DNA from 2 places in the Micromonospora inositola genome. Region 1 is predicted to be linked to the other one. Evidence: riboswitches for the same ligand, from Rfam matches in the RefSeq annotation. Region 1 holds a riboswitch; the other holds the start of a gene.
The links. A riboswitch is a leader RNA that binds a small molecule or an ion and turns the genes downstream of it on or off. The one in region 1 is predicted to bind cyclic di-AMP.

Region 1 (3,346 bases):
GGCGAGGTAGCCGAAGCCCGGCCCGTACTGCTGCAGGAGAAGGCGGATCTCGTCGGCGAGGCGGGGCTCGTCGGCGGCGAATTCGGACCAGGAAGCCATGCCGACATTCTATCGAACACACGTACGAACGCGCAGTCCGACACGCAGGTCACCCGTACCGGTCGCTATGGTGTTCCGATGCTGCTCTCCGACCGCGACCTGGTCTCCGAGATCAAGGCGGGCACGCTCGCGCTGGAGCCGTTCGAGCCCACGCTGGTGCAACCGTCCAGCATCGACGTACGCCTGGACAAGCTCTTCCGGGTCTTCAACAACCACCTCTACACGCACATCGACACGTCGGTCCAGCAGGACGACCTGACCTCGATGGTGGAGGTGCCGGAGGGCGAGCCGTTCGTGCTGCACCCGGGCGAGTTCGTGCTCGCCTCGACGCTCGAGGTGATCTCGCTGGGCGACCAGCTCGCGGGGCGCCTCGAAGGGAAGAGCTCACTGGGCCGGCTCGGGCTGCTCACCCACTCCACCGCCGGCTTCATCGATCCGGGCTTCTCCGGCCACGTCACGCTGGAGCTCTCCAACGTGGCGAACCTGCCGATCACCCTCTGGCCGGGGATGAAGATCGGGCAGCTGTGCATCTTCCGGCTCTCCTCGCCGGCCGAGCACCCGTACGGCTCCGCGGTCTACGGCTCCCGCTACCAGGGGCAGCGCGGTCCGACGCCGAGCCGGTCCTGGCAGAACTGGCGGACCTGGCCGACCCGCTGACGGTGGCAGGGGCCCCCACGCGGGAGCCCCTGCCGGTGGATCAGCCCGGTCGGCCGTAGCTGTTGATCTGGCCGTCGTCGACGCGTTTCATCGTGATCGGCTTGCCCGACTGGGAGGCGTGCACCACCCAGCCGCCGCCGACGTACATGGCGACGTGGTGCAGGTCGCTGTAGTAGAAGACCAGGTCTCCGGGGCGCAGCTCGCTCCGGCTCACCCGGCGGGTGACGTCGTGCTGCTGGCGGGCGTTGTGCGGCAGCGAGACCCCGGCCTTGGCCCAGGCCGCCATGGTCAGGCCGGAGCAGTCGAAGTGGTCCGGGCCGGCCGCGCCCCAGACGTAGATCTTGCCGATCTGGGCGCAGGCGAACTTGACCGCGACCCCGGCGGGGCCGCCCGGGTAGCCGGACGGGCACGGCGCGGGCCGCAGCGGGCCGCCGCCACCGCTGCCGTAGATCTTGAGCCGGAGCTTGTCCAGCTTGGCGATCTCGGCGTTGATCTGCTTCTTCTTCGCCGCAAGCTGGGCCTCGGTCCGGGCCAGCTGGGCGACCATCTCGTCCAGCGGCTTCTTCTTGGCGGCCAGCTGATCGCGCAGCTCGACGACGTTGCGCACCTGCTGCTGCTGGCGGTGGGCGAAGCGGTCGAGCAGTTCGAGGCCGGTGACCACGTCGCTCGTCGACCGGCTACCCAGCAGCGCGTTCACCGTTGAAAGGTTGTCGCCCTTGTACGCCTCGGCGGCGAGGCCGCCGACCTGGCCCATGGCGAGGTCCACCTGGAGCTGCAGCGGGGCGATCTGCTTGGCGAGCGCGTTCACCTGCTTCCGCTTGACGGCGAGGTCCTGGCGGGTGGCGTTGTGCTGCTCGATGATCGGTTCGAGCTTGTTCCAGTCCTGGTCGATCTGGCGCTCGATCTCGGCGACCGTCGGTTCGGCGTGCGCCGCCGTGGCGCCACCGGTCAGGATGACGGCGGTGCCGGCCAGGGCGGCGAGGGCGGTGGTGAAGCGGGACCAGCGTGGACGCGGCGCAGCCGTCATCCGGTCGACCGACCGGACCGACGGTCGCCGCGGGGCATGGTGTGCCACCGGGCTTCCGTACTCCTTCTTCGCTGACCGCCTACCGGGTTAGCTGACGGGTTCGGACGGGAAGGGAGCCGCCCTACCGCAGAGCTGCGGATTCACCCCCGGTACCTGGTTCCCCGGCTCGCCCGGAGGCGACTCGGCGGTGTCGGACAGTCACCACCCGGGTTGGACGATGCACATACCGGCCGACGATTGACCAGAGTAGAGAGCGCCGTTATCGATCCGCAACCCGCGACGCCGTGACACTCCGTACCGGAATTCCCGATGATCACGGCGGTGAAGGTTTCTTTCACTCAACATCATCGCGGGGAAAGGTATTGACCCGATGCCATGCGTGGGGCGAGGGTGAGCACGCAGTGACTTCCGCCCGATCTGGAGGTTCCATGCTCCGCTCACCAGTGCCGCCAAGCAGACGGGTTCTGCTCGCCACCGCCATGGCGGCGGCCACCCTTCTCCTCACCACCGGACCCGTCGCCGCCGAACCCGACGCCGGGCCCGCCGACACCACCGACCGCCAGCAGCAGTACGCCGCCGCCGCGGCCGAGTACGGCGTGCCGGGGAGCGTGCTGCTCGGCGTGTCGTACCTGGAATCCCGCTGGGACACCCACCCTGGCCAGCCCAGCACAAGCGGCGGCTACGGCCCGATGCACCTGACCGACGCCGAACAGGTCGCCAGCACGCCGTCCAGCGGGCACGTCGACGAGGACGAGGACCCCCGGGGGGACGAGTCCCGGCCCCTGGTCCTCGACCCCGCCACGGCGGCCGAACCGACCGGGGACCTCCTGCCGCAGGCGTCCCTGCAGACCCTCGACGCCGCCGCCGCGCTCACCGGCGCGGCCGAGGAGACGCTGCGCACCGACGCCGCCGCCAACATCCGCGGCGGGGCGGCGCTGCTCGCGTCGTACCAGAAGGAGCTGGGTGCGCCGGTCGGTGCCGGCAGCGACCCGGCGGCCTGGTACGGCGCGGTGGCCCGGTACTCCGGCGCGGACACCGAGGACGCCGCGGCGGCCTTCGCCGACGAGGTGTACGACCAGATCGGCCTCGGTGCCAGCCGGACCACCGACGACGGCCAGCGGGTCACTCTCGCCGCCCTGGCGGTGACGCCCGACGAGTCCGGGTTGCACCGGCTCGGGTTGCGCCGCGCCGAGCGGCCGGACGGCCTGGAATGCCCGGTCCGGCTCGCCTGCGAGTGGATCCCCGCGCCGTACGAGAAGTACGGCCCGAACCCGGGCGACTACGGCAACCACGACCTCGGCGACCGGCCCGCCCAGCAGAAGATCGAGTACATCGTCATCCACGACACCGAGGGCTACTTCGGCCCCAGCGTGAAGCTGGTGCAGGACAAGACCTACCTGGGCTGGCACTACACGCTGCGCTCGGTGGACGGCTACGTCGCCCAGCACATCAAGGCCAAGGACGTCGGCTGGCACGCCGGCAACTGGTACGTCAACGCCAAGTCCATCGGCATCGAGCACGAGGGCTTCGCCGGCCACGGCACCTGGTACACCGAGGCGATGT
Region 2 (3,346 bases), 1.6 Mb from region 1:
CGCCGGGACGAGGTGGCCGGCTGGCTCGCCGACCTGGGCGGCTCCCGGCTCCAGGTGGTGACGAGCCTGCAGGCCAAGGGCATGGAGTACGACGGGGTCGTGCTGGTCGCGCCGAGCGAGATCCGGGCGGAGCCGGGCTCCGGCGTACGGACCCTCTACGTGGCGCTCTCCCGGGCCACGCAACGGCTCACCACCCTCGACCCGCTGGGCTGAGCAGGGCTTTGACCGCGAGCGGGCGGACGCCGGTCAGTCACTTGCATACATAGCGATGTGAGCATAGATTGGCCCCGCCGGGGCGAGGGGCGAAAGGGTGTGGGCGTGGGCGCAGGTCATGACCACAGCGGGGCGGTGACCAACGCCGCGTCCCGCCACCGGGGTCGACTCTGGGCCGCGTTCGGGCTGCTCAGCGCCCTGATGCTGGTCGAGGCGGTCGCCGCGTTCGCGACCGGCTCGCTCGCCCTGCTCTCGGACGCCGGGCACATGTTCACCGACGTGCTGGGCATCGGCATGGCCCTGGCCGCGATCACCGCCACCCGACACGCCGACACCGACCCGCAGCGCACCTTCGGGCTCTACCGGCTGGAGGTGCTGGCCGCCCTGGCCAACGCCGTGCTGCTCGGCGCGGTCGCGATCTACGTGCTGGTCGAGGCGGTACGCCGGTTCGGCGAGCCGCCGGAGGTGCTGGCCGGTCCCATGCTCGCGGTGGCGGTGCTCGGCCTGCTGGCCAACATCGCCGCCTTCGCCCTGCTGCGTGCCGGGGCGCAGGAGAGCATCAACCTGCGCGGGGCGTACCTGGAGGTGCTGGGCGACCTGCTCGGCTCGCTCGGGGTGATCGGCGCCGCGCTGGTCATCGCGCTCACCGACTGGTGGTGGGCGGACCCGCTGGTCGCCGTCGGGATCGGGCTGTTCATCCTGCCGCGCACCTGGCGGCTGGGGCGGGCCGCGGTGCGCATCCTGGTGCAGGCCGCCCCGGAGCACCTCCAGGTGACCGCGGTGCACGACCGGCTGGCCGCGGTGCCCGGCGTCGCCGAGGTGCACGACCTGCACGTCTGGACGTTGACCTCCGGCATGGAAGTGGCCTCGGCGCACCTGACCATGGCGCCCGGGGCCGACGTGGGCGAGGTGCTGGCCGCCGCCCGGGCCGCGCTGCACGAGGACTTCGGGATCGATCACGCCACGTTGCAGATCGAGCCCGGAGCGTCAGCCGGGGCCTGTGGTGCAGTCGAGTGGTAATTAGGGCAAACTTAAATCAGAGTGAGTATTGTGCACCTGTGCCGGTTTTGCTCCCGATCGCGCCCTTCGCTCACCGGGCCGGGACGGGGCACCACCGGTAGGCTCGGCCCCGGCCTCCGCCGGGCGGCGCCCTCCGGCGCCTGCGGTGGCCGCCGCCTAATCGCCGCCCGCGGCGAACCGGGGAACCATGTTCGTGGGGTGCATCCGCGCCAGCGGTAGGGATCTTCCGTCCCGAACCCGTCAGCTAACCCGGTCGGCGGCTGACGGAAGGAAACCTGAATGCCAGCAGTGGCACCAGTACGACGGACGGCCGCCCGGTTGGCGGCCCTGCTCGTGGCGACGCTCGCGCTCGGCGTCGCGACCGCCCCGGTCGGCCCCGCCGCGGCCGCGCCCCGGGCCGGCCTGCTCGCCGCCGCCCCCGGCGACGACGAGGGCGGCACCCCGGCGCTGCGCGCCCAGCTCGACGCGGCCAGCAAGGGCTGGCTGGAGGCGAAGGCGGCGCTGGCCCGCTCGGTCGGACGGCAGAAGCAGCTCACCGACCAGCTCACCACGACCAACGCCGAGCTGAGCGTCCGCGACACCAAGGTCGGCGAGATCGCCGGGGTCGCGTACCGGACCGGCCGGCTCGGCACCGCGGCGGCGCTGCTCAACAGCGACAGCCCGGAAGGCTTCATGGATCGCGCCGCCGCGCTGGGCCAGGTCGCCGCCCACGAGGACCGGGCGTTGCGCGACCTGATCGAGACCCGGGACCGGGCGACGACGACCCGGACGGCGCTGAACGCCGAGATCCAGGAACAGCGCAAGCAGGTCGCGGTGATGGCCAAGCGCAAGCAGCAGGCCGAACGCGCCCTGGAGGTGGCGAACGACCGCGCCCAGAGCAGCAGCGACAGCGGCGGCACGGTCCGGGGCACCTCCACCGCGAACGCCGACCCGGCGCCGCGCAACTCCGACGGCTCCTGGCCGCCCGAATCGTGCAGCGTCAACGACCCCACCCCGGCCGACGGCTGCATCACCCCGCGCACGCTGCACGCGCTCAACGAGGCCAAGTCGGCCGGCTTCACCCGGTACGTCTCCTGCTACCGGCCCAGCGGATCCGGTGAGCACCCGAAGGGCCGGGCATGCGACTTCGCCGCGCAGTCCGGCGGTTTCGGCGGGGTCGCCTCCGGCGGCGACCGGACGTACGGCAACAACCTGGCGGCCTACTTCGTCCGCAACTCCGACGCGCTGGCTGTGCTCTACGTGATCTGGTTCAAGCAGATCTGGCTGCCGAGCAGCGGCTGGAAGGCGTACAGCGGCGGCAACGGCGACCCGTCCAGCGATCACACCAACCACGTGCACCTGTCGGTCTACTGAGCCGAGGGGGTGACCCGTCGCCGGACGGGTCACCCCCGCTACGTCCGCCGACGTACGCCGGATGTCGCCGCCGGCCCCACGACGCGGCCGGGCCGCCGGACCAGCATCGTGGGCATGAGCCGACTCTCCCCCGCCGCCCGCAAGGCCCTGCTGACCCTGCACCTGGTCACCTCGCTGGGCTGGCTCGGCGCGGACCTGGTGCTGCTGATGCTGGGCGTCGCCGGGCTGCGCGGCGCCGACCCCGAGGTGGTCTACCCGGCCGCGGGGCTCGTCGTCACGTACCTCTTCGCGCCGCTGAGCGTCGTGGTCTGGCTGGTCGGGGTGGTCAGCGCGCTGCTCACCCCGTGGGGTCTGCTGCGCTGGCGCTGGGTGCTGGTCAAGTTCGCGCTCACCACGGTGATGCTCGGCCTGGTCCTGCTGCTGCTGACCCCGACCGTGCGCGGGCTCGGCGAGCTGGGCGCGGCGGTGACCATCCGGGACCGGCTGGACCTGGTGATCCCGCCGGCGGTCTCCAGCACGCTGCTGCTCGTCGCCACCGTGCTCTCCACCTACAAGCCGTGGGGCCGGCTGCGTGCCGCGGCCCCGGCCCGGCGCCACCCGGTGGCCGCGGCACGCCGGTCCTGACCGACGACGGTCGGCCCGGGTCGCGGGCGTCCGCGCGGAGCGACGACCGGTCAGCTCACGGCGGGCGCGTCCGGGCCGCGGTCCAGCGCCGCGCCGAGCCGGCTGGCCAGCCCGAGGTGGGCCGCCCGGGCCTGCC

Region 2: it holds a riboswitch for cyclic di-AMP, as region 1 does, so the genes downstream of both, GA0070613_RS16645 (coiled-coil domain-containing protein) here and GA0070613_RS08785 (C40 family peptidase) in region 1, are expected to answer to the same signal.

The regions. Positions count from the first base shown of each region.
Region 1 covers NZ_LT607754.1:1,834,143-1,837,488, forward strand. The annotation lists gene GA0070613_RS08775 (pyridoxamine 5'-phosphate oxidase family protein) at 1-99, opposite strand, end outside; gene dcd (dCTP deaminase) at 178-756, shown strand; gene GA0070613_RS08785 (C40 family peptidase) at 797-1,783, opposite strand; cyclic di-AMP (ydaO/yuaA leader) riboswitch at 1,845-1,980, opposite strand; gene GA0070613_RS08790 (N-acetylmuramoyl-L-alanine amidase) at 2,212-3,346, shown strand, end outside.
Region 2 covers NZ_LT607754.1:3,463,007-3,466,352, reverse strand. The annotation lists gene GA0070613_RS16655 (HelD family protein) at 1-213, shown strand, start outside; gene GA0070613_RS16650 (cation diffusion facilitator family transporter) at 319-1,233, shown strand; cyclic di-AMP (ydaO/yuaA leader) riboswitch at 1,377-1,508, shown strand; gene GA0070613_RS16645 (coiled-coil domain-containing protein) at 1,513-2,586, shown strand; gene GA0070613_RS16640 (hypothetical protein) at 2,701-3,210, shown strand; gene GA0070613_RS16635 (SRPBCC family protein) at 3,261-3,346, opposite strand, start outside.